Regions from separate parts of the Ruminiclostridium papyrosolvens DSM 2782 genome, predicted to be linked through region 3. Evidence: a T-box and tRNA genes for the amino acid it is inferred to sense, from the RefSeq annotation. Region 3 holds a T-box; the other regions hold tRNA genes.
The links. A T-box is a leader RNA that pairs with one kind of tRNA and senses whether it is charged. The one in region 3 lies ahead of leuS (leucine--tRNA ligase), so its partner is inferred to be a tRNA-Leu.

Region 1 (4,332 bases), 310 kb from region 3:
GGAGAGCAAAGCTCCTGTATTTAAGGCTGGCAAAGACTTAAAGGAAATGATTAACAAATAGTATCGGCAAGTTTCAGCAAGGGGAGCAAAGTCGCTTCCCTCCGTTGAACTTGTATTTCCTTTTACGAATATGTATACATATCAGAAATGTGGAGGGTCAAAATGAGAATAGACAAATACTTGAAGGTGAGCAGACTTATAAAAAGGCGTACAGTAGCCAATGAGGTTTGTGAGCAGGGGCGTGTTAAGATAAATGACAGAGCAGCCAAGCCGGGCTCAGAAGTAAAAGTTGGGGATATAGTTGAAATTCAATTTGGAAACAACATAACTAAAATAGAAATAACACGTATAACCGAACATGTTGCAAAAGATGATGCAAAGGAAATGTACATGTTAAAATAAGTGTTAAATATAAAGGGTTTAATCAACTGTCACAGGGGGGATTAAATCCTTTTTTAATGTTCTTTTTCATGTTGTACAGGCATATATAATTAATGGGATTCATGCAAGATACAATAGGGAGGCTGGATTTATGGAAGAGAAAAAGACTGTAACACCTATGAAGCAGACCATAACCCTTGATAACAGGGAGAAGTTATGCGTGACCGGTGTAGTTGACGTAGAAAGCTTTAATGAAGAAAGCATTATAGCTGTAACTGATTTAGGTGTTCTTATTATCCGGGGGACAGAACTGCATATTAACAAACTGAACCTTGATTCCAATGAGCTTGTTGTAGATGGAGATATTTTCTCACTTGAATACAGTGATGGAGAAACCGGCAAGTCTAAGTCCTTTTTCGGTAAAATGTTTAAATAATATATAAAGGCTTGTGGTAGCTAATGAGTTTAATTGTTGAACAGGTATACATATTTTTTTATGCCGTTTTGGCCGGTGTAATTATAGCTTTTTTATATGATGTTTTAAGAATAAAAAGAAGAGCGATTAAGACAAATGTTGTAATACTAAGTATAGAGGACATAATCTACTGGCTGCTGTCTGCAATAATAGTCTTTTTAACCGTATATAACAGTAACGACGGACAGATGAGAGGTTTTATATTTCTGGGAAATATACTTGGAGTTACATTATATTTGTCTGTTTTTAGCAGGCTTGTAATTGCCTCTTCAATGATGATTATTAACTTTATAAAGAAAGTATTACTTTTCATTTGGAAGGTAGTAACTTATCCTTTCAGATTAATATTTAAAATTTTATCGGTACCGTTAAGGTTTATAGGAGGCTGTTTTGGGAAATTGGGCAGACTATTATTCGGGCTTTTTGGAAAAGCAGCTCGTAAGGCAAAAGGAGTGGCAATCGGCAGACTTAAAAAGGTAAAGCTTTGGAGCAGATTTAAAAGAAAAGTTCGAAAAAAGACTTAATCAAGAAGGAGTTTTAGCCGACATATAGAATATAACAAATAAACATATCAATCATTATATCTTACGAGGAAAGACAATGAAGAAACAAAAGAAATTCACTGTATGGACATTTTTATTAATCGCTGCTATCTGCTACTTTGGGTATACCGTATATCATCAACAGACGTTGCTGGATATAGGTAATTTAAAGGTATCTTCTTTGAAGGCAAATATTCATTCTGAGGAAGTAAAAAAACAGCAGTTGGAGAAACAGAAGTCTCTAATAAATACAGAGGAGTTTGCTGAAAAGATTGCAAGAGATAAGCTTGGGTATGTTAAAGATGGTGAGAAAATTTACATAGACACCAATAAGTAACTATTGCTTGACGGATTATATTATATGATATATAATCGAATTGCTTTTATGCAATGTACAATATTTTGTACATTGTGATTGCTTATCTATGGCTGTTGTTGAGGAGGATTTCTTATTTTATGCCACTTGAAGTAGGTAAGATAGTTGAGGGTAAAGTGACTGGAATTACAGCATTTGGGGCATTTGTCCAATTACCCGAAGGAAAAACAGGACTCGTTCACATTTCTGAAGTAGCTCAAGAATACGTCAAAGATGTCAGTGCTCATCTTAAAGAAAATCAGATGGTAAAAGTAAAGATTTTATCTATTGATACAAATGGTAAGGTAAGCCTGTCAATTAAAAAAGCTATGGAAGAAAACCCAACTATAGTTAAATCCAGACCGCCGGTAGAAGTTGACTGGAACTCAGGGAAAAACAGTTCATCTAACGCTTCCTTTGAAGACCGTTTGGCAAAGTTTATGAAGGACAGCGATGAGAAATTGCATGACCTGAAAAAAAGTGTTGAATCCAAACGCGGCAGCAGTGGATATAGAAAGTCTGCACAATACTAAACTGGATGACTAATTAAAAATTTGGACAAATAGGTGTTGACACCTGACATGATATAGTATTATAATAAGCTAGTCGCCGGTTGATTTTGATATGCCGAAGTGGCGGAACTGGCAGACGCACAGGACTTAAAATCCTGCGGGACTAACCTCCCGTACCGGTTCGATTCCGGTCTTCGGCACCAAATAAAGGATTGAGATTATATCTCAATTCTTTATTTATGTCCCAAAATATAAATAATAATTGAAAAGGACTAAAATTCTACCTGTAACAACATAGCAACGCTGTATATAGAGTTAGCAGGTAAATCAAAATCCGCCTCATATTGGTCAGCCGTTCCTGAAATCAATTTTTGCACTTGCAGTTTATATATAATTCCACCAAGGAACATATCACCGAGACTGACTAACTTATTATCGGTAACGTTGAACAATCTCAGGTTGTCATTCAATGACAAACTCATTAGCTTTAAACTTGCAGGACTTTGAACATTAAGAGTATCTTCTACGGTTGGTTTTCCAGCCGGAGCTGCATATGGAAATTCACCATAATTGCCGAATAACAGAGCAAAAGCTACATCGTCACCTTTACTCGGTTTTGTACCGGGGATATTTTCACTTTCGTTTTGAGTATATTTGTAAGCAAAGAGCTTGATTTCTCCCTGTACTTCAACGGTTTTGCTTAAATCCATTGGAAAACTAATTTCACTTGATATGGCAGTTATATTATCAATATAAGGTATTTTGGATTCGCTGGGAGGCAGTACAACTTTTTCAAGTGTTAGCAAGGCCCAGACCGCAGATAACAGAGCGTCCTGTTCTTGATCCCACTGACTTCTGGGCCAGGAACCGTCAGGAAGCTGCTGGTTTATTATAACCGTAGACATATCAGCAAACCAATCAATATCAACATCGGTACTCGTTGTTATTATGTCTATTCCATAAGAGGTAAGACCTTTCATGGTTGTAAAGGTAGCCTGATAATCAGCAGGGCTGCTGTTCCATCCTGCACAGTCCACTAGGCATACAGAGGCAGTCCAGTTGTCTGCAATATATGTTGTTGCCTTTTTCAGTCTGGCACTTGACAAAGGATCTGCACAAATATTCATTTCCAGTATGAGATTGCCGGTTTTCAGAATATTTACCCATTGATTGGGGAGCTGGTAACCTGAACCTCCATTAGTATTCTGTATAAAATCTATCCAATCGTTAAGGTTGCTTATGGTACTATCAGGAATACTGCATGCAAAATTGTAAATGGGATCTAGTGCAAATTCGAGGCCTAAAGTTACATAACCGGAGTTAGAGTTATCTGGTACAAAACCTTTTGAATATGACCATCCGCCCTTTCTTTCTCCAATATCCTGTTGGGTAAAGGCGAGATAATCTACAACTTTTTGCGCAACCTGTTTATAGGTCAGACCATTCACGGCAGGATTTGATGCGCTTATGACCCTGTCAGGTTCAGTGTTAGCACATATTGCGGATAAGGCAACGCCTGTTGTGTAGTTTATATAAGTCCCATCTTGATAGTATAACCCGTTGACATCTACTTTTGTATTTTCGAATATGAAATTCAAGCCGCTTATCACATTATTTTTATAAATATATTTATCATCAAAAGGTGAAAGGCCTTGTTCTCTTGCGTAGCTTTCAAGTTTTAAAAGTATAAGGCTTGAAGTGGAAACGGGATATGTTGCCCCCCACGAGCCATTAATGTTTTGTTTGCTTACAAGCCATTCAATACCTTTTTGTATTGCAGTTTCTAACGGCGTAGGCATAATTTAGTCTCCTTTAAAATAAATATTTTATGTCTACTACATCCTATTCCGTTATGATAAAAATGTTTCGTACAGTGGATTAATTCTATTTTTTTATGCCCTACTTTTTAAATATTTTGCATAATTGAATAATTCTTTTTTGGCTTCCTCATTTAGAGAAGCATACACTTCTGTTAGCTCCTTTACACTTAGTTCCGGCTGTTTTGTATCGGTTAGTCCTCCAAGCCAATCAAGGCTTACATTGAATTTTTCGGAAATTAATATAGCC
Region 2 (4,332 bases), 2.0 Mb from region 3:
CGGACTGTTATCGGGCAGAGGAGACTGACCTCTCTGCTGTAGTATACTGTTAATATCAGGCTGAGATATTGTAAGTAGCACTGTTGCCAGAAGCCATATTGAAAATATAGCCCAGCGACTTTTGATGATTGTTTTCATTTAACTACCTCCCTTAATAAAAGTCATTTCTGATGATTTCTACACGATTTATGATAATATGTAACTCATATTTGCTGCTACTTAGTTCCTGGCAGATTAATAACTTTCAAGATTAGTCAACATTGTGTTGCTTTATCATCAATCGTGAAGTATAATTCGTTTAGTGTAGTATAATTCACTAAGGATGGTAATACAACCAGCAATTTTCTTGACATTGTGTTAATTGCTACATATTAGACAAAATTGTTGGTAATTAATGAAAAATTAAAAACTTATGAGAGGTAGACATGAAAATTGAAAAAATAGACCGCAGGGTAAAATATACAAACTTGCTTTTAAAAGAAAGTATTATTGAATTATTAAAAACTAAACACATCTCAAAAGTATCGGTCAAAATGCTCTGTAATACCGCAGATATTAATAGAAGTACATTTTATGCACACTATGCTGATCAGTATGATTTACTTGAAAAATTGGAACAGGAAGTTATGACAAATCTTAAGGAATATATCAATCATGTTAAGAATGAACCTTCGCAAGTATTGAATCAAGTTCTTGAGTATGCTGCTAAAGATGCCGAATTGTTTAAAGTGTTGTTGAGTGAGAATTGTGGCTCTGCATTTCAAAGAGACTTCATGTCCCTTTCGCAGCAAAAAATAATCTCAAAGGTTAAGGACGACCATAGTATTGATGTGAGAACATCAGAATATTTGCAGTGTTTTATTCTTTCTGGGGCTTTGGAAATTTTCAAAAAATGGCTACATGATGGTATGGTTGAGTCTCCCGAACAAATGGCTGAGCTTATCTCAAAGCTTCTTTTTCAAGGGACATCATTTTTTTATAAAAAGAGGAATAAAGAAACCAAATAAAGTTGAACTTAAATATTTCATGGGGTTTATTGATATGTACTATTCATAGAGAAACAAAGCAAAAGTTTGTAATGATAAAACAACTAAAGAAGCAGTTCTACAATTATGATTTCCTCAAGCGCCTTCGTTCACCGACCCTAAATAATACTACAGTTAAAGCCAGAACAACCGCTGCACCCCAAATAGCTCTTACTCCGAAATTAAAAGTAAGCAGTCCTCCTAAAAAAGCGCCTGAGACAAATGCAAGAATAATTACGAAATAGCGGAGGGCACGAATGCCTGAAGTACGATCCTTCTGAGTAACAGCAATATATACTGCTCTGAAAGCTGAACGTAGATTGCCTGTAGACATGGTTGTGCAGTACGGGGAATCTACAAGTTTTCTGAAGGAGGATATTTGAACTGAAGAAACAAATGAAACTATAACAGTTACAATACTATTGTGAGCTGTATTTGTAATAAATCCTATAAAAATAAGTACAGTCATTTCAAAAAGGAGAATTGCCGGTGTCCAATGCAGTAAAAATAATCTGGGCGAGTTATCCTTTATAGCTTCAGCAACAATTACACCAAGTACAAAGGCTATAATAGGTGGAAGGTGGGCAAGGGCCTGATGCCATTCTCCTTTTGATGCATAAATACCAAGAAAAACAATGTTTCCGGTTTGTGCATTTGCAAAGACACCTCCTCTGCCTATATAAGTGTATGCATCCAAAAAACCGCCTACGATGGCAAGAAGCATTCCAAAGGGAACTGATTCATATGTAGGGTGCTGTGAATTTAATTTTTTATCCATTTTAGTAATTAATGCAAAGCTCTTATAATTCATATAAAAAATCCTTTTATAGTCAGAGGTTTTCCTGTTCTACAAAACAATAAAGAGAAGATTAATTAATCTTCTCTTTATTTGGTGCGGACGGTGGGACTTGAACCCACACGGTCTCCCATACGCCCCTCAAACGTACGCGTCTGCCAGTTCCGCCACGACCGCATCTATTAAATTTCTGTGTTATCGCTGCCGCATTCCGCATCAGCAAGTATGATTATACTAGCTACTATTAAGGTTGTCAATACAATATTTTAAAAAAATTATTAAATTATATTACCATAACATATTGTAAATAAATTATTTATTTTACGCGAAATATGTTGAAGTGAAATGCTACGACTGATACAATACTATTTGATGACATAAATAAAAAGGAGAGTTATACGTGGGTCTATTTAGTGCAAATTACAATAAACCGGGACCTGGAGTTGATAAAGATGCTCCTCCAAAACCGCGATTTTTTACATTTTTTGAGGTATTAAAAAGAAAATTCTGGCATCTTATAAGAATCAACTTTCTATATGTTCTTTGCAATATACCCGCTTTGGTGTTGGCATTATATGTTTCCAGCGCTTATTTACAAAAAGTCCATATAGATAATTCAGGATTAAACGATTTTTATATTAGGATATTCCTTGCAGCTATTATGATTTTTTTATCAGTGGTAACAATTGGCCCCGTACAAGCAGGTTTCACTTATGTTTTGAGAAATTATTCCAGAGAAGAACATGCATTTATATGGTGGGATTTTAAGGATAATTTCATTAAGAACTTTAAACAAGGTATGATAATAACAGGTATTGATATTGTTGTTATGTATATTTTGGGTATAGCTTTGAATTTCTATCTTAGTACCCCGGGAATACTTGCAACAGCGGCGTCAGCCTTTGTATTTCTATCAATAATTGTGTATTGTATTATGCATTTATATTTATACCCTATGTTGGTAACAGTACAATTAAGTATAAAAAATCTTTATAAGAATGCATTTATACTTTCGCTTTTAAAGCTATTACCGAACATACTGTTTGTAATTTTAAATATTTTGATAGCGTATGCGGCCTTCTATAACCCTATAATTGGGATAGTTTTATTTTTACTTATTACTCCTAGTATTACAGGTCTTATGAATAATTTCTTTGTTAATCCTACTATAAAGAAATATGTTATAGACACTACGCAGATTGCAACAGAAGATGAAGAAGAGGATTCCGATGATGATAACGGTGAAGGTTTCTATAAAAAGGTACTACCTGAAGAAAAAGAATAAAATAGCATATTAATATATTAGTTGAAAAAACATGATGCAAATTTATTTGCATCATGTTTTTTTAGTTAAATCAAATAAAAACCGATAAAAAGGTAAATATAAATAAATGATTGCCATCCTTGTTGAAAATAAATAGATATAAGAGAGAATATATGATAAAAGAAATAGTAATAATGGTTGCTGCTTGGCTATTAATGATTTCTACGTTAATAGCTTTTGTTCCAAAAGAGAAAATAAGGCATGCTCAGGTTGTATTCTTATTTCAACAGTTTGTTACTTGGGTTTTAGGACTAATTGTGGTGGAAATGAGATTTATAGAGTATCCTGCAAGATTATTTTCCTATGCAAACAGAACAAGCTTTAGTTTTGAATATTTCATATATCCGTCAATTTGTGTTATTTTTAACTTACATTACCCGAAAGACAATAGTAAGAAGAAGCAGTTTTTATACTTTTTTTGCTACTGCACCGGAATGACAATCTTTGAGGTATTATGTGAAATTTATACTGACCTGATTGAATATACCAATTGGACTTGGTACTATTCATGGATTACATTTTACTTAACACTTTATCTTTCCAGAAAATACTATATATGGTTTTTCAAGAGAAAAAGCGAATTAACAGGAAATTAACCATTACAAAATACTAAATTAATACTATAGATGTAAAATAATTACAAACCTTTTTCATAAGGTACATCCTTTTTAACGGCTCCGTGCATAACGGAGCTTAATTGTTATTAATTTAGAAAAATAACAGGAGGGTTGCTATATGGCTTGGAGTACATGTCCTAAATGCAACAATCATAATTTTGAGGTTGTTGAAAAATCTTTGGCAGGAAGCAACTTTAATTTGTCATTTGTTCAGTGCATGGTCTGTGGGACTGTTGTTGGAGTAATTGATAGTAATAATTATGCAAATAAGCTTAATGAGTTGGAAAACAAGGTAAGCAGCCTATCTGATAAAATGAGCAGTTAATAGTTAAATTACGGCTAAAGAGGAGTTTTGTCAGCACGACATGTGGATGACAGACTCCTTTTTAATATTAGTTGATTGGTTGACTGTAAATATTGGTAATTGGTATAATTAATTGGCTTGTAGATTTAGCTGCAAATTTATATTAAAAAAGGAGATGATAGATAATTGTTGAAGATAATAAACAGAATTATTTTGTTTATTATATCTTTCACATTAATACTTATGTTGATACCTGATAAATACAC
Region 3 (4,332 bases):
TGAATCAGCTACTTTGTATGCAAGCTTTCTATAAAAAGTAATATTCATAATTATGCTCTCCGCCCATGATATTATAAGTTAATATTATCATATTATGAGAGTATTTTACAGTAAATATCAAAAAAATACAATAAGAGACAATCTGATAGGGGAATATCTCTTATTGTATTTTAAGTTATTATTATTTAGCAACTATATTAACAAGTCTTCCTTTTACTACTATTACTTTCTTAATTTCTTTTCCATCAAGGAACGGCTTTATTTTTTCATCAGCTAAAGCAACAGCTTCCGCCTCACTGTTGTCAGCGTCGGCAGCAACCTCTATTTTGCCCCTGACTGTACCATTAATCTGGACTGCCAGCTCTATTGTGTCTTTAACTAATGCTTTTTCATCAAATTCAGGCCAATTCTGATTAAATACAGAATACTCAAAGCCAAGCTGTTCCCACATCTCTTCTGCAAAGTGCGGCGCAAAAGGTGATACAAGCTTTACTAAATCTTTGATGGTTTCCTCAAAAAGCTTTATGTTTTTAGTTTTAACTTCTGCGTCATACTTGTAAAGTGCGTTTACCAGTTCCATACAACGTGATATTGAAGTGTTGAACTGGAATCTGTCGGTATCCTGTGTAACACCTTTTATAGCAGTGTGACGGACATAGTTAAGCTCTTTGTCATCCTTGTCCATATCAGTTCTGGAAGCCTTTGACTTTTGCTCTGCAAGACTTTCAACGAGCCTTTCAATTCTGCTTGCGAATCTTGATATAGCTTTTATTCCGTCATCGCTCCATGGCCCGCCGTCAACATAATTGAATCCGAAACCAAGGTACATTCTGAATATATCGGAGCCGTACTTTCTTACATAATCATCAGGTGAAATGGTATTTCCTCTGGATTTACTCATTCTGTTTCCATCCGGACCAAGAATAGTACCCTGATGTACAAGTGACAGGAAGGGTTCGTCAAAATTGAGGAAGCCCAAATCTCTCAATGCTTTGGTTATAAATCTCGCATAGAGCAAATGCATTGCCGCATGTTCTGCACCGCCTACATACTTGTCAACGGGAAGCATCTTGTTTATCCATTCGGTGTCAAATGGTTTATCATTGTTCTGGCTGTCAGGATATCTGAGATAGTACCATGACGAGCAAACAAATGTATCCAGTGTATCAGGGTCCCTCTTTGCGGGAGCACCACATTTAGGACATACGGTATTTATGAATTCATCACTCTTTTTAAGTGGAGATTCTCCGTCAGGCTTAAACTCAACATTGTAAGGAAGAGCCACAGGAAGTTGTTCTTCGGGAACGGCTACTTCACCGCAGTGCTCACAATATACTATAGGAATAGGTGCACCCCAGTACCTTTGTCTTGAAACAAGCCAGTCTCTCAGTCTGTAGTTTATCTTCAAACTTCCTTTGCCGTCAGTTTCCAGCTTTTTAATTATAGCTGTTCTCGCCTCAGCAGAGGGAACACCGTCAAATTCTGCACTATTAACCAGAACACCGTACTCACAGTACGGAAGCTCGTCATTTGAGCCATCGACACTCTTTATAACCCTCTTAATAGGCAGGTCGTATTTTTTTGCAAATTCGAAGTCGCGTTCATCATGTGATGGAACAGCCATTACACATCCTGTACCATAGCTTGCAAGAACATAGTCTGCAATCCATACAGGTACTTTTTCTCCTGAGATGGGGTGAATGGCATAACTGCCTGTGAATACACCAGTCTTTTCTTTTGTTGTTGAAAGTCTTTCTATTTCAGTCTGCTTTTTGGTATCATTTTTATACTTTTCAACAGCTTCTGCATATTCAAGTTTTGTTATTTTTTCAACTATGGGATTTTCAGGAGCCAGAACAACATATGTTACACCATAAAGGGTATCAGCTCTGGTGGTAAAGACCTGAAATTCAATATCAGTGTCTGCAACCTTGAAGGCTATTTCAGCGCCTTCTGAACGTCCTATCCAGTTGGTCTGTATTTTTTTTGTTTTTTCAGGCCAATCAATGGTATCCAGCTTGTCCAGAAGTTCCTGAGCATAATTGGTTATTTTAAAGAACCACTGAGTAAGGTCGCGCTTTGTTACCTCTGTGTCACACCTTTCACAGCATCCGTCAACCACCTGCTCATTTGCAAGAACGGTATTGCATTTCGGACACCAGTTAACAGGTGCATTTTTCCTGTAGGCAAGACCTTTCTTATACAGTTGAAGGAACAACCACTGTGTCCATTTGTAATAGTCCGGCATGCAGGTTTTTATTTCATAATCCCAATCAAAGGTAGCGCCCATTTCCTTGAGCTGGCCTTCCATTGTCTCGATATTTTTAAGAGTAGAGTCTTGTGGATGAATACCTGTTTTTATTGCATAATTTTCTGCAGGAAGTCCGAAGGCATCAAAGCCCATAGGGTGGAACACGTTATATCCCTGCATTCTTTTCATTCTGGCCCAAGAATCAGTCAAACCGTAATTGTACCAATGACCTACATGAAGATTGGCCCCTGATGGGTAAGAAAACATCTCCAGACAGTATAGTTTCTTGTCTGTATTTTCGGGGTTGAACTTGTAGATACCTGTTTCTTCCCACTTTTTTTGCCACTTGCTATCTATATCTGCAGAGTATGGCATTTAATCAACTCCTTTATTATATTTAGTATCAATATCAATAACTTATAAAAACCCGTCTCTTAATAAAAGAGACGGGTTAATCCGCGGTACCACTCTTGTTAGCCTTGGAGGCTCACTCAAAAGTCTTGTAACGAAAGACCTACGGCTGAATTTTATATCAGCAGCTCCACGGCGAGTTCAAAGAACGCAGTCAACTGCAATTTCACCAAGTATGCAGCTCTCTTTAGTGACTAAATTTTCTTTTACTACTCCGCTTCATAACTTTAATAACAAATTAATTATTTTACAGTGCAATCTATATTAGATTATCATAATAGTTTGATTATTTCAACTTTTTTCACGGTTTTGGTTCTCCATCAGGGCAATATACTGTGCCATATTTTTAACCTTGTTGGTCTGTTTGGAAATGGTTATGGTAAGGTTAAGGTTTATACCCAGCTCAAATAGAATAAGTACCAAAAATACTGCATTTGCAGGTTCGATTATTCCTATTAGGTCTGCAACCCAATGAGGGATGACAGGGAAAGCAGCAATGATTATAAACATTACAGAGGATACAATCCAAAGAATACTGTACTTGAGGTCCAGCTTTGTTTTTTGTACCATCTTTAGTATTGATGTAAGTAAAATAAAACCTATAAGAAGAATACTTATCTGTAACCGTATGTTCATGTTTTTACCTTCCGTAAGAAAATTTAATTAGAAAACCGTCTTATGCGAGGTCTCATGCGGCTCAAAATTATTGCCAGTGTAACTTTGACCATATAGTAAACGGACAGAGACCTGTTTATTGAAGAATTTCCACGGGCCCTTTTTTTCATTTCTACAGGAACTTCTGTTACTCTTAATTTTTTTTGTTTTAAAATCATTATGGATTCCGGTTCGGGATAGTCCTGAGGATAGTTTTTTGAAAATAGCTCAATGATTTTTCTGTTGCAGGCTCTGAAGCCGGAAGTTGAGTCCGTGACTCCCGACCCTGACAACAGCCATATCAAAAAACGGAAGTACTTTATGCCCAACCGTCTGATAAAAGTAGATTGGTAGCCTTTCTTATCCAAAAATCTTGAGCCAATAACCATATCTGCATTTCCATCTTCAATAATATTAATCATTTCAGTTATAAAGGAGGCCTTATGCTGACCGTCGCCGTCAAACTGTATAACTATATCGTAGCCTTTTTCAAAGGCGTATTTATAGCCGGTTTGAACAGCTCCTCCTATACCTATGTTAAAGGGAAGATTAATATGGGGAATGTGGTTTTGCCGCAATATTAATCCTGTTTTGTCCGTTGAACCGTCATTTATAACCATATAATGATACCCTGGAGCATTTTGCTCAATATCATTTATCACATCAAGAATATTATCCTGCTCATTGTAAGCAGGTATTATTATTATACTTTCCATTTATTCCTCCGAAGCAGGTATTTATCCAAACTTATTCTACCCTTTGGCTATATAAAATACTCCTGCCAGAATGAGTATAGTACCAAAAATTTTACGGAGGTCGATATTCTCTTTAAAAATCCAAAAGCCAACAAAGAGGCTTAGGGCATAAGCAACGCTGTTTAGGGGGTATGCAGTTGAAAACGGCAGCTTGGAAAGTACATATAGCCATAAAACCGTAGAGATACCGTAAACAAAAACTCCTGCAAGTATCAGTGGGTTCAGTAAAAGCTTTAAACTATAGCCCTCCATTTTTTCAAG

Region 1: it has a tRNA-Leu gene. The T-box ahead of leuS (leucine--tRNA ligase) is inferred to sense a tRNA for this amino acid. The anticodon was not compared.
Region 2: it has a tRNA-Leu gene. The T-box ahead of leuS (leucine--tRNA ligase) is inferred to sense a tRNA for this amino acid. The anticodon was not compared.

What each region holds. Positions count from the first base shown of each region.
Region 1 covers NZ_CP119677.1:4,661,293-4,665,624, reverse strand. The annotation lists gene P0092_RS20420 (HU family DNA-binding protein) at 1-61, shown strand, start outside; gene P0092_RS20415 (RNA-binding S4 domain-containing protein) at 163-402, shown strand; gene yabP (sporulation protein YabP) at 533-817, shown strand; gene yabQ (spore cortex biosynthesis protein YabQ) at 841-1,380, shown strand; gene P0092_RS20400 (FtsB family cell division protein) at 1,457-1,735, shown strand; gene P0092_RS20395 (S1 domain-containing RNA-binding protein) at 1,855-2,286, shown strand; tRNA gene P0092_RS20390 (tRNA-Leu) at 2,380-2,468, shown strand; gene P0092_RS20385 (hypothetical protein) at 2,538-4,064, opposite strand; gene P0092_RS20380 (helix-turn-helix domain-containing protein) at 4,158-4,332, opposite strand, start outside.
Region 2 covers NZ_CP119677.1:2,993,098-2,997,429, reverse strand. The annotation lists gene P0092_RS13395 (MMPL family transporter) at 1-138, opposite strand, end outside; gene P0092_RS13390 (TetR/AcrR family transcriptional regulator) at 426-1,007, shown strand; gene P0092_RS13385 (YoaK family protein) at 1,111-1,836, opposite strand; tRNA gene P0092_RS13380 (tRNA-Leu) at 1,916-1,998, opposite strand; gene P0092_RS13375 (YesL family protein) at 2,222-3,106, shown strand; gene P0092_RS13370 (CBO0543 family protein) at 3,259-3,741, shown strand; gene P0092_RS13365 (hypothetical protein) at 3,881-4,087, shown strand; gene P0092_RS13360 (GDSL-type esterase/lipase family protein) at 4,253-4,332, shown strand, end outside.
Region 3 covers NZ_CP119677.1:4,974,459-4,978,790, reverse strand. The annotation lists gene P0092_RS21830 (accessory gene regulator B family protein) at 1-48, opposite strand, end outside; gene leuS (leucine--tRNA ligase) at 182-2,626, opposite strand; T-box leader at 2,691-2,894, opposite strand; gene P0092_RS21820 (DUF2304 domain-containing protein) at 2,954-3,298, opposite strand; gene P0092_RS21815 (glycosyltransferase family 2 protein) at 3,322-4,032, opposite strand; gene P0092_RS21810 (EamA family transporter) at 4,069-4,332, opposite strand, start outside.